DNA from 2 places in the Paenibacillus sp. N119s genome. Region 1 is predicted to be linked to the other one. Evidence: predicted binding sites of a transcription regulator. Region 1 holds the regulator's gene; the other holds the start of a gene.
What was found. Region 1 encodes Rex, which represses fermentation and respiration genes when NADH is low (regulators of the CRP and FNR family bind a similar motif). Its sites were predicted from a motif close to TTGTGAAATATTTCACAA; they were not measured.
Positions count from the first base shown of each region.

Region 2: AC5V8P_RS08975 (DoxX family membrane protein) is a predicted target of Rex. The motif match lies at 5,832-5,849, and genes of this name have one in related genera.

Region 1 covers NZ_JCAJRU010000007.1:8,435-16,096, forward strand. The annotation lists gene panB (3-methyl-2-oxobutanoate hydroxymethyltransferase) at 1-579, shown strand, start outside; gene panC (pantoate--beta-alanine ligase) at 576-1,514, shown strand; gene panD (aspartate 1-decarboxylase) at 1,507-1,890, shown strand; gene AC5V8P_RS01945 (tetratricopeptide repeat protein) at 1,973-2,605, shown strand; gene dinG (ATP-dependent DNA helicase DinG) at 2,763-5,645, shown strand; gene AC5V8P_RS01955 (redox-sensing transcriptional repressor Rex) at 5,673-6,326, shown strand; gene AC5V8P_RS01960 (amidohydrolase) at 6,313-7,614, shown strand; gene AC5V8P_RS01965 (cell wall elongation regulator TseB-like domain-containing protein) at 7,652-7,662, shown strand, end outside.
Region 2 covers NZ_JCAJRU010000053.1:15,998-23,659, forward strand. The annotation lists gene AC5V8P_RS08945 (hypothetical protein) at 83-265, shown strand; gene AC5V8P_RS08950 (amino acid ABC transporter ATP-binding protein) at 388-1,116, opposite strand; gene AC5V8P_RS08955 (amino acid ABC transporter substrate-binding protein/permease) at 1,109-2,557, opposite strand; gene AC5V8P_RS08960 (inorganic phosphate transporter) at 2,803-3,792, opposite strand; gene AC5V8P_RS08965 (DUF47 domain-containing protein) at 3,807-4,421, opposite strand; gene AC5V8P_RS08970 (DUF3048 domain-containing protein) at 4,610-5,704, opposite strand; gene AC5V8P_RS08975 (DoxX family membrane protein) at 5,956-6,471, shown strand; gene AC5V8P_RS08980 (dioxygenase family protein) at 6,841-7,632, opposite strand.

The DNA of each region.
Region 1 (7,662 bases):
GGACATGCGCATGCGGTTAAATTAGAGGGCGGAGCAGAAATCGCCGATGTTGTAAAAGCGACTGTTCAGGCAGGTGTACCTGTGCTGGGACATATCGGGCTTACTCCGCAATCCGTTAATCAGATTGGCGGCTATCGCATTCAAGGTAAGGACGAAGCGGACGCACGCCGATTGATGGCAGATGCCAAGGCGTTAGAACAGGCAGGTGCCTTTGGTATTGTCTTGGAATTGGTGACTGAGGAAGTGGCAACGGCGATTTCTAAAGAACTTTCCATTCCGACGATTGGAATCGGTGCAGGACGTGGATGTGACGGTCAGGTACTCGTTTATCACGATCTGATTCAATATGCTTCGCCTTATTTCAGCAAACGTTTTGTGAAAACCTATGCCGATGTAGGCGGCTTGATCCGCAGCAGTATTGAGCAATATGTGAGCGATGTAAAAGGGCGGGCATTCCCTGCCCAAGAGCATGTGTTTAGCGCGGATGATCGCGTTGTGGAGTCCCTGGAGTCCTTGTACGGACAAGCAAAAGGACAAGCGCTGGAACAAGCTAAGGAAAAGGTGGAATCTCAGTCATGATCATCGTAAGAGAAGTAGCTCAGCTCCGCAAGGTTATTGCCGAACGTCGGCAGCTTGGAGTCAATGGAGAAAAAAAAGCACACGATTCTGCCTCATTACTGCAACATAAAGTTGGCTTTGTACCAACAATGGGATACCTGCATGAAGGGCACGCGAGCTTGATGCAAAAGGCGCGCGAAATGGCAGATACGGTGGTGCTTAGCATTTTCGTAAATCCAATTCAATTTGGACCTACCGAAGACCTGGACAGCTACCCTCGCGATGAAGCTCGTGATCTGGAGGTAGCTCGGCGCGAAGGCGTGGATATTGTATTTTTGCCGACGGTAGCAGAAATGTACCCGCAGCCAACCCAAACCAAAATTCACGTATCCGCTTTGACAGACCGCTTGTGCGGTGCTTCCCGTCCAGGTCATTTTGACGGTGTGACTACAGTGGTAGCCAAGCTGTTTAATATGGTAGGTCCTGATTTGGCCTTTTTTGGAATGAAGGATGCGCAGCAGGTTGCTGTGCTTCAACAAATGGTGACTGATCTCAATATGAGTGTGACCCTTATACCTTGTCCTATCGTGAGAGAGGCCGATGGTTTGGCTCTTAGCTCCCGTAATGTATATTTGAGTGCGGAACAGCGTAAGCAGGCGTTGGTCCTGTCCCAGTCCCTGCGTAAGGTGCAAGAAGTGAGCGAAGATATCGTACAGAACACCATTACGATGGAGCAGATACGTCAAATGGTGGAGTCTACCATTGCCTCTTCTCCTTTGGCGGATATTGACTATATTGAAATATTAACTTTTCCTGGTCTGGAGCCCCTTCGCCTTGAGCAGCGTCTATGTGATGTGCAGGACGACATCATTGTTGCGCTGGCTGTGAAATTTGGGAATACCCGACTGATTGACAATATAAGAATACAGAAAGTGGAGGTACTTTCCCATGTTTAGAACCATGATGAAATCTAAAATTCACCGCGCGACGGTTACCGAAGCCAACCTGAACTATGTGGGGAGTATTACCATAGATGAAGATTTAATGGAGACATCGGATCTGCTGGAGAATGAAAAGGTTCAAATTGTAAACAATAACAATGGAGCTCGACTGGAAACCTATGTGATCCCAGGACCGCGTGGAAGCGGCGTAATTTGTCTCAACGGTGCGGCAGCCCGTCTGGTTCAGCCTGGGGATACAGTCATCATTATTTCCTATGCTTCCATGTCAAATGAAGAGGCCAAAACATACAAGCCAACTGTGGTATTTGTGGATGAACATAATAAACCAGCCCAAACGATGAACAAGGAAGTACACGCGACGATCATGTAATGAATGGGAGTGCGGATGAAACCCCTCATTTAAGCGAAAAATGTGATTGTAATAATCCATCTTTCGTAAGGGCGGGATGCACATGTTCCAGCATGTATTCGCAGAAATGAACAGCATGTTAGATGATATCGTGAAGCATTACCCATCAGCCCAGGGCCCCCGCAGACAGGAGCTGCTGCAGAATTGGAGTCTGCTGCGGAGAATGAGTGATGGAATTATGGATGAGTGGCTGGCTTTTGAGGAAAAAATGGTTTGCTTGCGTGCGGCTGGCTTTTCCGCAGAGACCGACATGTCTGACGCTGAATTGCCAGAAAAGGAGCTGCCGGCTTTTAACCGGGGGCAGGGGTATTATCGATTACTTATGTACCCTGAGGCCATCCAGCAATTTAAGCAGGTGCTACAGCATTTTCCAAACAGCTGGCAGAGTTGCATGTATATGGGGATGGCTTATTTTCAACTGGATGATTCAGCAGAGGCTGTAGGCCATTTTCAGAAGGTGCTGCACCTAACTGAACAACCAGGACTAAAAGCCGTCATTTTTAATGCGTTAGGCTGTTTGATGGCAAAGCAGGCTGACGTAAAAGAGGCGCAAAAATATTTTGCTCTCGCACATCAGTTCGATCCAACACTACCCGAGCCACTGCACAATATGCAAGCCTGTTTGTCTGGTGCCGAAAAGCTTCGATGCAACAGCTCCATGTTAACCTGGATGTAGCTGTCAGACACCGAATAAGACGATGCATGCCCACCTCCTTGGGGGCCGTGTGCATCGTCTTTTTTGGCTGTCTTAATTTCCAAACAGGCAATCTTCTGCTATGCTATTATACGGAGTTATTATTTTTGTATGTGTCAAAAGAAAGGATTAAGCTCGAATGAAATTTGCGGTATTGGATTTTGAAACGACAGGCACCCAGTCCGCGGATGATATCATTCAAGTCGGACTTGCAATTATAGATCATGATAACAGCATTTCCCGTGTTTACGGCTCTTATGTAAACCCTGGCAGATCTATTCCACCTTTTATCACCGGCTTGACCGGGATTACAGACGATGACGTCAAAGACGCGCCTTCACTCGAAGAAATGATGATGGAACTCGTGCCTATGCTGGATGATGTCGTGCTGGTCGGTCATAATGTGGCGTTTGATTTCAATTTTTTGCAAAGCGCTTTGGATCGGTGCGGATACTTACCCTTCAGCGGTAGAATTTTGGATACGATGGATTTTCTAAAAATCTTGTTCCCGTCGCTATCTTCTTACCAATTGGGTTTTGTTTCCTCTGAGTTTCGGCTGGCACATGACCGCCCTCATCAGGCAGACAGTGACGCGTTGGCTACAGCTGAGGTGTTTTTAAAGTGTCTAGGTGAGCTTCAGGCATTGCCTTTGATAACGATACAGCGGCTTAGCGATTTGTTTGCAGAGGAAGACAGTGATCTTGGTTGGTTTCTTGACGGTATTCGGGAAGAGAAAGAGCTTGATCCTATTCAGGATTTGGAGAAACATCAATTTTTCCGTCAGCTTGCGCTTAAAGTGGAGGATTGGACCGAGCTGGCTACTCCGCGTAGAGAAGATGATCCGAATCCGCTGTCAGGTGTTTCCTTTGAGGAGTATATGGATGATGTGCGGGACAATTTGCGTTCATCCTTGAGCCAATATGAGGAGCGCGAGGCCCAGATCCAAATGATTGAGGGTGTAAACCAAGCCCTGAGTCAAGATAAGCATTTGTTGATTGAGGCGGGGACAGGAACAGGGAAGTCCCTAGGTTATTTGCTTCCGTCACTATATCATAGTGTAAAATATGGGCAGAGGGTCACCGTAAGTACGCATACTATTAATCTGCAGGAGCAATTGCGAGAACGTGATATTCCGATGCTGACAAAAGTGATTCCGTTCCCGTTCCGGGCTGCCATTTTTAAGGGTCGGGGACATTATTTGTGTCTGCGCAAGTTTGAACATAAAATAAACAGAAGAGACTTCGCGACACCAAAGGAAGACTTAATTACAGCGGCTCAAATGATCGTCTGGCTGACGCTGACAGAAACCGGCGATGATGAGGAACTAAACCTAAGCAACCGTGGAGGGGATTTTTGGGAAACGGTGGCCAGTGATTCCGAGTCCTGTCTTGGTCGTTCTTGCCCATGGTTCCGTAAATGCTACTATCATCGTGCACGTCATGAAGCAGGAACAGCGGATGTGGTTATCACGAATCACTCCAAGTTGTTCACCGACGTCAAAGCAAGTCACCAACTGCTGCCGAGCTATGAACATCTGGTCATTGATGAAGCTCATCATCTAGAAGAAGTAGCTGGCAAGCACCTGGGCATGCATATGAAATATTTCACACTTGTGCACACGCTGACTCGATTGTTCAAGGACAGTAAGAATGGACAATTGCCTTCGCTACGTCAGCAGTTGGCAAAATCGGGGCATGAGAAGTCAACAGAATGGGCCTCAACCATTGACCAGCTGTATCCACTCGTTTTAGAGGTTAAGGAAACTTGGGACCTGTTAAGCGATAAGCTGTTTGGCATGTTGCCGGAACGTACTGATGCAACGCCGGGAGAAACAGGGCAGTTTTCTTCACGTCTGAAACCGTCGGCGAAGCCCGCGAAGTGGGATCAGGCGGCAGCATTGGAAAATCAGCTATATGTAACGCTGAGCGAAATTTTGCGCAAGGGCGACAAGCTGATGCTGGATGTCAAGGAAGAACATGACGATTATGCGGCAGATAGTCTCATTACAGATATTACGGGTCTGTTTAAGGATTTGGCGGGAATTAAGGAAAATTTACGTTTCTTTATACGACTCGATGATGAAACAACCGTATACTGGCTCGAAGCGAGTGGGCAATTCCGTAGTAAGTCATTGCAATTTTATGCGGTGCCCGTCGATGTGAGCCGTCAGTTGAAAGAAATGTTTTTTGACAAAAAAAGAAGTATTATTCTGACATCTGCTACTTTATCGGTAGATAAGTCATTTCAGTACATGACCGAGCAACTCGGCTTGCAGGAGGCTGCGGATCAAGGACGATTAATGACTTCTCAGCTCCCATCCCCTTTTAATTACAGGGATCAGGTGTTGCTGGTCATTCCGCGGGATTTTCCGAGTGTGAAGGGTAGTGTAGGGGATGCACACTTTGTAGAGATGCTCGTTAGCTCTCTAGGGGCGACTGCTCAGGCAACGCGGGGGAGAATGCTTGTTCTGTTTACTTCCTATCGGATGCTCCGGCAAGTGTATGAGCCGCTCAAAGAAGCGCTGGCATCCAGTGATATTACCGTGTTAGGACAAGGTGTGGACAGTGGAAGCCGCAGCAAGCTAACCCGCCGGTTTCAGGAAGCCAAAGCTTCTGTACTGCTGGGAACCAGCAGCTTCTGGGAAGGCGTCGATATTCCAGGGAAGGCACTGACTTGCCTGGCCATCGTTCGCTTGCCGTTTCAACCGCCCAATCACCCGTTACTGGAGGCAAAAAGCGAGTTGCTCCAGCAGCAGAAGAAGAATCCATTCATGAAGCTGTCTGTACCACAGGCAGTGATCCGTTTCAAACAGGGATTTGGTCGGTTGGTACGTACAGCGAGCGACCACGGAGTCGTCATTGTCTACGATACACGTGTGATCGAATCCTATTACGGAAAGCACTTTTTGTACTCGTTGCCGGGACCCAAAATGGAGCATATGCCATCGGAGCAAATGGTGCCACGCATTGCGGAATGGCTCCAATCCGCCCCGGAGACAGAGGCACAACGGACGGACACCTAAGGTCCGTTACAATTAGGGGGAGCAAGTATGAAATCAGATAAAATTTCAGAGGCTGTCGTACGGAGGTTACCCGTATATTTACGCTATCTGAATGCACTGCACAAACGGGAAGTGGCTACGGTCTCTTCTCAAGAGCTGGGGCAGAGGCTGGATTTGAATCCGGCCCAAATCCGTAAAGACCTGGCCTATTTTGGCGATTTTGGCCGGAAGGGTATCGGTTATGATGTTTCTTATCTAATTGAGAAAATACGCCATATCCTGAAAATCGACCAGCAGATTAATGTAGTACTGGTCGGAGCGGGTAATCTGGGTCAAGCCCTCTCAAACTATAACGCATATTTAAAAGACAATATGAAGATTGTGGCAGTGTTTGATGCGTTTCCAGATAAGGTTGGGACCAGAATCAATACACTGGTCGTTCAGCCAATGGATGAACTGGAAGCGACTGTGAAGGAAAAAAATATTCGAATCGGGATTATTACAGTGCCTGAGTTTGAGGCACAGCACGTAGCTGACAGGCTCATTGAGAGTGGAGTTGGGGCGATTCTGAACTTTGCACCTATCATTCTCAAGGCACCGGCTAACGTTCGGATACATGCCACAGATTTTACAACTGATTTGCTTAGCCTCGCATATTATTTGGAGGATGGAAAGGAAGAAGCACAAGATGACAGTGAATAAATGGGTAATTAAAAACGGTTCTTTTGCCGTAAATGGAGCCGAAGCGGGAGTAATTCATGGTTTTATGATTGTGGAGGATAGCCGCATTACTTACATTGGCGAGACTTTGCCTGCTGGTGAGGAAGAGACGGAAGCAATCGACGGTAAGGGGCTATTGTTCTTACCTGGTCTGGTGAATACTCATGGTCATGCGGCGATGTCTCTGCTGCGAGGATATGGAGATGATCTGGCCCTTCAAGTGTGGCTGCAGGAAAAAATGTGGCCTATGGAGGCCAAGTTTACATCTACAGATGTGTACTGGGGAACATCTTTGTCAGTGTTAGAAATGCTAAAGGGTGGAACCACGACTTTCCTGGATATGTACGACCATATGGATGAGGTGGCTCGTGTAGCTGAAGAGTCTGGCATTCGTGCAAGTCTGATGCGTGGAGCAATTGGACTATGCTCAGAAGAAGAACAGCGGATCAAGCTGGCCGAGGCCGTAACTTTTGCGCGCAACTGGCATGGTAAAGCAGACGGCCGTATCACAACCATGATGTCACCGCATGCCCCGTACACATGTCCGCCTGCGTTTATCGAGAAATTCGTACAAGCTGCACATGATCTCGATTTACCATTGCATACGCACATGTCCGAGACGATCGCCGAAGTTGAGCAAAACGTACGTGATTACGGTTTGCGTCCAGTTGCACATTTAGATAAGCTTGGCTTTTTCTCTCGTCCTTCCCTGGTTGCCCACGGCGTTCACTTGAACGACGAAGAAATTGCCTTATTAGCAGAACGAGGTGTAGCGGTCTCCCATAATCCAGGCAGCAACTTGAAGCTGGCAAGCGGCGTAGCAAGAGTGCCTGAACTACTGCGTGCAGGAGTGACCGTTTCTCTTGGAACAGATGGTCCTGCCAGCAATAATAATCTGGATATGTTCGAGGAAATGCGTCTGGCGGCACTTATTCACAAGGGAGTGTCTGGTGACCCTACGGCAGTTCCTGCCAATGAAGCACTGCGTCTGGCAACAGAATATGGCGCAAAGTCAATCGGTTTAAAAGAGGTAGGAGCGCTGGCAGCAGGCAACAAGGCTGACTTTATCGCGTTAGATCTGAATCAGGCTCATTTCTTGCCGCGTACAGATCTTATTTCCCATGCCGTATACTCTGCAAGTGCCAAAGACGTGGCTCATGTATGGGTAGACGGCCGTCAGGTTGTGAAAAATGGCGAATGCCTGACGATGGACGAGGAACGTATCAAACATGAGGCACAAGCCGCCTTTGAAGGGCTGCTGTCGCGCTAATTCAGGTGTCACATCCCCTTAGAGAGGAAGCACAGGTTTGAAAAATAA
Region 2 (7,662 bases), on a different contig from region 1:
AAATAATTCATTCGTTATCACTTAAATCCTTTTTCATTTCTTATACAGTTGTGGGATGCCCGGGTTCCACCATTCAAATCAAATGATACTTACTCGCTATATCCCCTTCGGCACAGCAAGCAAAGCCCTGCCGCCGATTGCCTCTGCCTATCCCCACTCATTTAAAAGTGGGGCAGCTTTTGCGAAGAAAGGAACAGCTTCAGTGGGCAGTAGCGGAGCGGTCCATTTGAATCTGGAGAAGCGAAGCGGTCGCCTTTGCCCCTGAATTCTAACCTTTTCATGTGTTATACAATCCAAAAAATTCAGGGGCAACAGCGATCGGAAGATCAAATGGAACGCGGAGCGTCACACACATCTCTATCTGCGCCCAAAGTAAACCCTGCCCACTTACAATACCTTCTCCAAGAAACTAATGGTCCGCTCGTTTTTCGGATTTCCAAATACCTCTTGTGGCGTTCCTTCTTCTACAATATAGCCACCGTCCATAAACACGACACGGTCGCTTACTTCCCGTGCAAAGCCCATCTCATGCGTTACGATCATCATTGTCATACCTTCGCGAGCCAGATCTTTCATTACGCCGAGCACTTCGCCGACCATTTCAGGATCAAGCGCCGAGGTTGGCTCGTCGAACAGCATAATGTCAGGATTCATTGCCAGCGCTCTTGCAATCGCCACACGCTGCTTCTGACCGCCGGAAAGCTTCCCTGGCAATACATCTGCCTTATCGGCCAAACCTACCCGATCCAGCAGCTTCATCGCCGTCTCACGGGCTTGTGCCTTCGTCTGTTTGCCCAGCTCAGTCGGTGCGAACATAATGTTCTTGAGCACCGTCATATGCGGGAACAGATTAAAGTGCTGAAACACCATCCCTATATTTTCACGGACCTTGTTAATGTCCACGTTTTTGTCACCCAATTTGTAGTCATCGACGATGACTTCGCCAGCCGTAATTTCCTCCAGCATGTTCATACAGCGTAAAAAGGTACTTTTCCCTGAACCTGAAGGACCAATGACACATACAACCTCGCCTTCACGTACTTGCATGTCGATACCTTTCAGCACCTGATTACTGCCATAGCTTTTTTTCAGGTTTTTAACGATAATTTTACCCACGGCGAACTCTCCCTTCAAGACGGTTGGAAATTTTGGTCAGGACTGTAATGACGATGAGATACATCACCGCAACGACCAGCCAAATATCAAAGGATTGGAACGTCCGCGCAATAATGATTTTACCCGATTGAGTCAATTCGACCAGACCGATAACCGACAGAATGGACGTATCCTTCAACGTAATAACCAACTGATTGATAAACGACGGGATCATGATTTTTACAGCTTGTGGCAAAATGATCTTCAGCATGGCTGTCCGATACGGCAAACCAAGCGAACGAGCTGCTTCCATTTGTCCTGGATCAATGGACTGAATTCCCCCGCGGATAATTTCGGTCACATAAGCACCAGCGTTCAGGGATAACGTCAATACCGCAGCGACAAAAAGCGGCATTTTAAAGTCGAGTGCCTGTGGAATACCGAAGTAAATAAAGAATGCTAGTACGATCAGTGGAATACCACGGAATACATCAACGAAAACCGTTGCAATCCCGCGGAACACTTTGTTATGGCTAACCTTCATAAAGCCAAACACCAATCCCAGTAAAAAGGCTACGAGCAAGGATACCAGGGTGTACAACAGCGTATTTCCCATCCCTTTGATCAAAGCGGGCAGCGAAGCTGAAATGAGCTCCCAGCGGCTGCGTTCTACAGGAGCCACGCCTTTGCCAGACTCACCAAGGTATTTGGACATGATTTTGTCGTATTCCCCGCTGTTGCGGAGATTCACAAGCCCTGCATTAAATTTCTCCAGCAGCTCGGCATTTCTGCCTTTGTTGACAGCGAAGCCGTAAGAACCGCCTTTTTCCTTATCGGTCACCAGCTTAAGACCATTATTCTGAGTCACACCGTAGGCCAGTACCGGAAAGTCATCAAAGCAGGCAACCGAATTACCTGTTTTAACTTCATCATACATTTGAGACGAATCGTCAAACGGAACTGTAGTAAAGCCATATTTAGCCTTAATGGATTCCGCGAACGTATAGCCTTCTGTTCCTGTTTTGACAGCCACACGCTGTCCTTTCAAGTCCTCATAGCGTTTAATCGTATCATTATCCTTACGGACCGCCATGACAACACCCGAGTCAAAATAGGGCTCGGAAAAATCAAATTTTTGCTTGCGTTCATCAGTAATACTCATCCCGGCAATGACACCATCCACTTGATTCGTTTCAAGGGCCTGCACTGCCGCGTTAAAGCCAAGTGGCTTAATGGTATACTCAAAATTCTGATCCTTAGCAATAGCTGCCAGTAAATCCATGTCAATTCCGACAAATTTACCATTAACATCTTCAAATTCAAAAGGCGCGAACGTTGTATCCGTGCCGATATCATATTTTGTTTTATTTTCTGCGTGGGCCACTACACCGAAATTACCGGCCAGGGCAACCACAGAAAACAAACAAATCATGAGTGCTATTAGTTTTCTTGGTTTTTGCATAAGATCCTCCAGTCAGTTGAACGGTTCAAAGTTTTCTGTTTATTCTACAGGAGTTATTAAAAATTGACTACTTTGATGTCAGGTATTTTTTTAAAAACATCTCATGGAACTATCTGGATGTGTGAACTTTGGAAATGTATTTTTGCCCTAGAATGCCAATAAGCCCCTGCCGCAAAAAGCGGACGGAAGCTTATTGTGTATCATATATTGTATGTTAATTTTCAAGAAAACATGTTGCAAAAAAACTAGAAAAGAATTTTGAAAATCAAACCTGACAACACCGCTGCAATCGGAATCGTTATTACCCAGGTTATGACAATACGACCAGCTAATGACCAGCGAACCGCGCTAAAACGCTTGGCAGACCCTACACCCAGAATCGCCGAAGTTATGGCATGAGTGGTACTTACTGGTAAATGAAGCAAAGTAGCTGTGAAAATAACAGAAGCCCCCGAAACGTCGGCTGCGAATCCATTGATGGGTTCAATTTTGAAAATCTTGGTTCCCATCGTCTTGATGATCTTCCAGCCCCCAATGGACGTACCAAGCGCCATGGCGGTTGCCGCTGAAATTTTCACCCACATAGGTACTTCCAAATGGTCTTGATACCCAGCCGAGACAAGTGCAAATGTAATGATCCCCATTGCCTTCTGAGCATCATTCGTACCATGCGTGAACGACTGAATAGCTGCCGTAATCACCTGCATGGTGCGGAAACCTTTGTTCACCGTATGCGGACTGCGATAAGCAAAGATGTATTTCAAGATCATCATCACGATGTAACCGACAACAAAAGCAATCAACGGGGAGAAAATTAACCCCTCAACAATCCCGATGAAGCCGCTCCAATTTAATTTATCCTCTCCCGCACCTACATACACCGCTCCAGCCAACGCACCAATCAGTGCATGGGAAGAAGAGGAAGGAATACCGAACCACCAGGTTAGAAGATTCCAGATAATCGCAGCGATCAGCGTCGCAATGACGATATCAGTACCGTTGGTCAGTTTGGTAGGGTCAGCCACACTTCCGCCAATGGTTTTGGCAACTCCAGTGAATATGATAGCCCCAAGAAAGTTCATAACCGCCGCCATAATAATCGCACGTCGCGGCGTCAATGCACGGGTCGAGACCGAAGTCGCAATCGCGTTCGCCGTATCATGAAACCCATTGATAAAATCAAATGCCAGAGCAAGAAAAATAACAATACCTAATACCAGTAAACTTGTATCCATGTAAAAGGACTCCCTTACGAGTTACGCATAATGATGGATTCCAGCATATTTGCAACATCCTCGCATGAATCCGTTGTCGTTTCAAGGCGTTCGTACAATTCTTTACGTTTAATCAGCTCAATAGGATCAGTTACAGTTGCAAACAGGTTTTTGATGCAAATACGCAGTAATTCATCCCCCTGATTTTCCAGATCATTCAGGCGAATGGTGTATTCGCGGATAGCCAACAATTTTTTCTGTGAAAGCAAATGTACAGCCTTCTGAATTTCATAAGCTGATTGACGCAAAATATCAGCAAACTGCACAATATACTCGTCCGGCTCTGTAATGTTGTACATATAAAAACGAGAGGCTGTCGCTTCAAGACCGTCCAACACATCATCCATGGTCGTTGTCAGTTCCATGATGTCGTCGCGTTCCAGCGGCGTAATGAAGGTCTTGTTCAACTCAGTAATAATCGTGTGTGTGTAATCATCACACTTATTTTCATACTTCTTCATCTCATTGGTAAACAAAGTCACATCTTGAAAATTTGAAGTATGTTGGGCAAAATAATCGGCTGCTTGCACGATCGTATCTGCCATATTTTCCAACGTCTCGAAGAATATATCCTTTTTCTTCAATCTCATAACGATTACCCCTTTACGAAAATATCCGCAACCTGTTTCGACTGCAATAGACAACCTTTGCTATCTTATCACACTCATCAATGTTTTTGTAATGTTTGTAAAAGCAAATTTCAAGATATACGTATACAATGCCCGACATGGAGAGTCATTATCCGACATTTTTTTCCTAAAAAGGTGTATTACGTTTTCTAATTCGCTTCAAACGTTACATGTTCCGCTAGTGGAGTATCTGCAGGTACCACATGTATATAGGATGTACCCGGTGTTAGCGGGATTTCAACCCCATTTTTCATAAAACGTATCGCATCGCCAGATGTATGCTGCCACTCAGCACGGATTAACTTTCCTTGTTGAAACACCATAGCTTCTCCACTATCATCCAGTTCAACACTTAGTCTGCCTACATCATCCAGCGTTTGATGCCTCGTGCTCATCACAATAACATTCGCCGCTGAGAGCTGTTGGTTATTATTTTGATCCAAATGTGACTTTTCGTTCACAAAACGCTTATATCGTTGATTCACTGGATCGTAGGTATAAGATACGCGGTAGCTTTTCAGCAAAAATCGGATATGCACAGATGCGGCACTCTCGTCCACCATAACTGGAGTTTCTCCGGTTTTAAGATAAGGATATACGGGAACTTCCGTCTGTCTAATATACCCTTTGCTTTCGCTTCCTTGGCGGAGCCTGCTTACATCTGTGTATAAATTATGTGGAGGTCGACGATCTTTACTTCGCCAAAAGTAAGCTCCTCCATTTGAAATCTCATCCAGATGTTCCTTCCGCTGCTGCTGTAAAATCGCATAGGCATCTGTACTTCCCCCTGCATGTATCGGCAACGCGCCATAAGTTTCGCCCAGTTCAATCAAATACGGCCGAATGCTCCGGACTGGACCAATCTTCACATCACCCCCATGACTTTGGAAAAAAGCTACCAAACGGGTAATTCCGCCTTCTGCAAGAACTTCATATACCATATCTGCCTGGCTAAGCCCTGCCTGCGGACGCGCAGCCGGTGCATTGTTGATCATAATAGCTAGCGGCCGCTCCACAACTGGCTTCTCCACCGGAAGCCCGGTAAGCGGAGCTGTAAATGCCGGAACAGCAGGCTCCTTAGGCTGTTCAAGCGCCTTCTTCTCTAGTTCTTGCTGGGTCGGTTGGGGAACGGATTCAGATTCCCCCGTATTGGACAAAGCAGAACAAGACACCATTATCATGCATAGCAGAGCTGAAGCCATCACACGCAACCAATAATTTCGTTGGGAAATGGGACCGGACAAGTTCATCCCTCCACTTCGTTTATTTTTCTCATTATAAGCTTTTCTTCCTGTTTTTGTCTTGATTGAAGCATGACCTCTCTATAGAATACTTATCTAAAGACATTAAAATTTAAAAAATATTCATACTTTGTGATTTTTATCACAAATAACTGTAACTGAAGCTAATACAATAAAGGTGTAGCAAAGATGATCATCCCAAACAAACTGAAATACAGCCCATCATTATAGATTAAGAAAGAGGAGTGATTTGAATGTTTAACAATTGGTTACGTGAGAACAAGGTTGCAATGTGGCTGCTAACTGTAGTACGGGTTTATCTAGGTTATGAATGGATGACCCACGGGCTTGAGAAGCTGACTGGCGGATTCGACGCAGGCGGATTTATCTCGGGGGCTATTGCCAAAACAGGTGGAGAACATCCCGCTGTACAAGGCTGGTGGGGATCGTTCCTTGAAGCCTTTGCCCTGCCGAATGTAGGTTTGTTCAACGTTCTGATTCCACTGGGTGAGTTCTTGGTTGGGGTTGGCCTGCTGCTTGGTACTTTGACTACACTGGCTACTTTGATGGCTATGGTCATGAACTTCTCGTTCCTGTTCTCGGGTACAGTAAGCACCAATGCCATCTACCTGCTGGTTGAAATCTTCCTAATCGTTGCTGGTGCAAATGCCGGAAGAATCGGCTTTGACCGTTGGGTACTGCCCTTCCTGCGTGGACTGTTTGGTAAAAATAAAGATACCTTTGCGGACCCCACTCGAAAAATAGCTTAACTATCCAAAAAACAACCGTTATCCTCCGGCTAATGGTTGTTTTTTTGTGCAGCTATGTTGCTTCTCTCTAAGGTGTTACCATGTTGCACCCTCCTCTATTTAAAATAACAAAGGAGTACTCAAGTCCATCCTGACTTGGGGACTCCTTTTTCGGATTCATCTTCTCCTCAAACGTTTACAAGTTGGATACAACATGGAATGGATCTACGGCAGGCATTTATGACATTACTGAATCAAAATGAGGATAAGCGTACTACGCAAGTATCTGCCTGGCTAAAAAAGAACGTGCCTGCTAATTAATCAAGAAGCATACAGCAAAAGAACTTCCAACCCCACACACCATGTGGTTTCAGAAGTTCTTTTCTACATTTACAGACCACTTTCTTGACCAAAAGCCCAACAATTGAGACTTAATGAGCCCAGGACATACGACTGAAAAAGCTTACGCGCAGAGCGATCATGATCCGCAGCCCCCATTACGTAAAACAAAGGGGAAAAATGCTCTATTCCATACGAAGGAACCGCCTGCTTGGCATATGGAGCCTTCTTGTCATATTGGAATAGATGACGCAAATTCCAGTCTTGAAGCTGCTCTGCGATCCAGTCATCATATTGAACCGCCCAATCGGCTGGCTCACTCGTCTGCTTGAGTGTCCGCAAGTTGTGGACCAAACCTCCACTACCGAGAATCAAGATCCCTTGTTCACGCAGTGGCGCTAGCATTCGCCCAATCTCGTATTGCTCCTGAGGATCGCGCCGTGAATCAATAGACAAGGGTACGACCGGTATGTCCGCATCAGGATATATATGCCGCAAAACCACCCATGCTCCATGATCCAGTCCCCGGTTCCGAACCGGCTGGTGGAACAGGTTATGCTGACTGAACAGATGCCCTATCTCCTCATACAGCTTTGGATCGCCTGGTGCAGGGTAATCAAGAGTGTACATTTCTTCGGGAAAGCCGTAGAAATCGTGCAACGCTGCATGCTGATCATCCGCGCCAATACATTGATCGGGGCTATCCCAATGCGCGGAAAAAATAACAATTCCTTTGGGTCGGGGCAGGCTCGCGCCCAGCTTTGCAAGAAAGCTGGTATATGCGTTATTTTCTACAGCCAGTGTCGGTGAACCATGCGCAACAAAAATTGAGGGTAATGTCATCGCTGCCAACCTCCACACGCCAGTATAGTG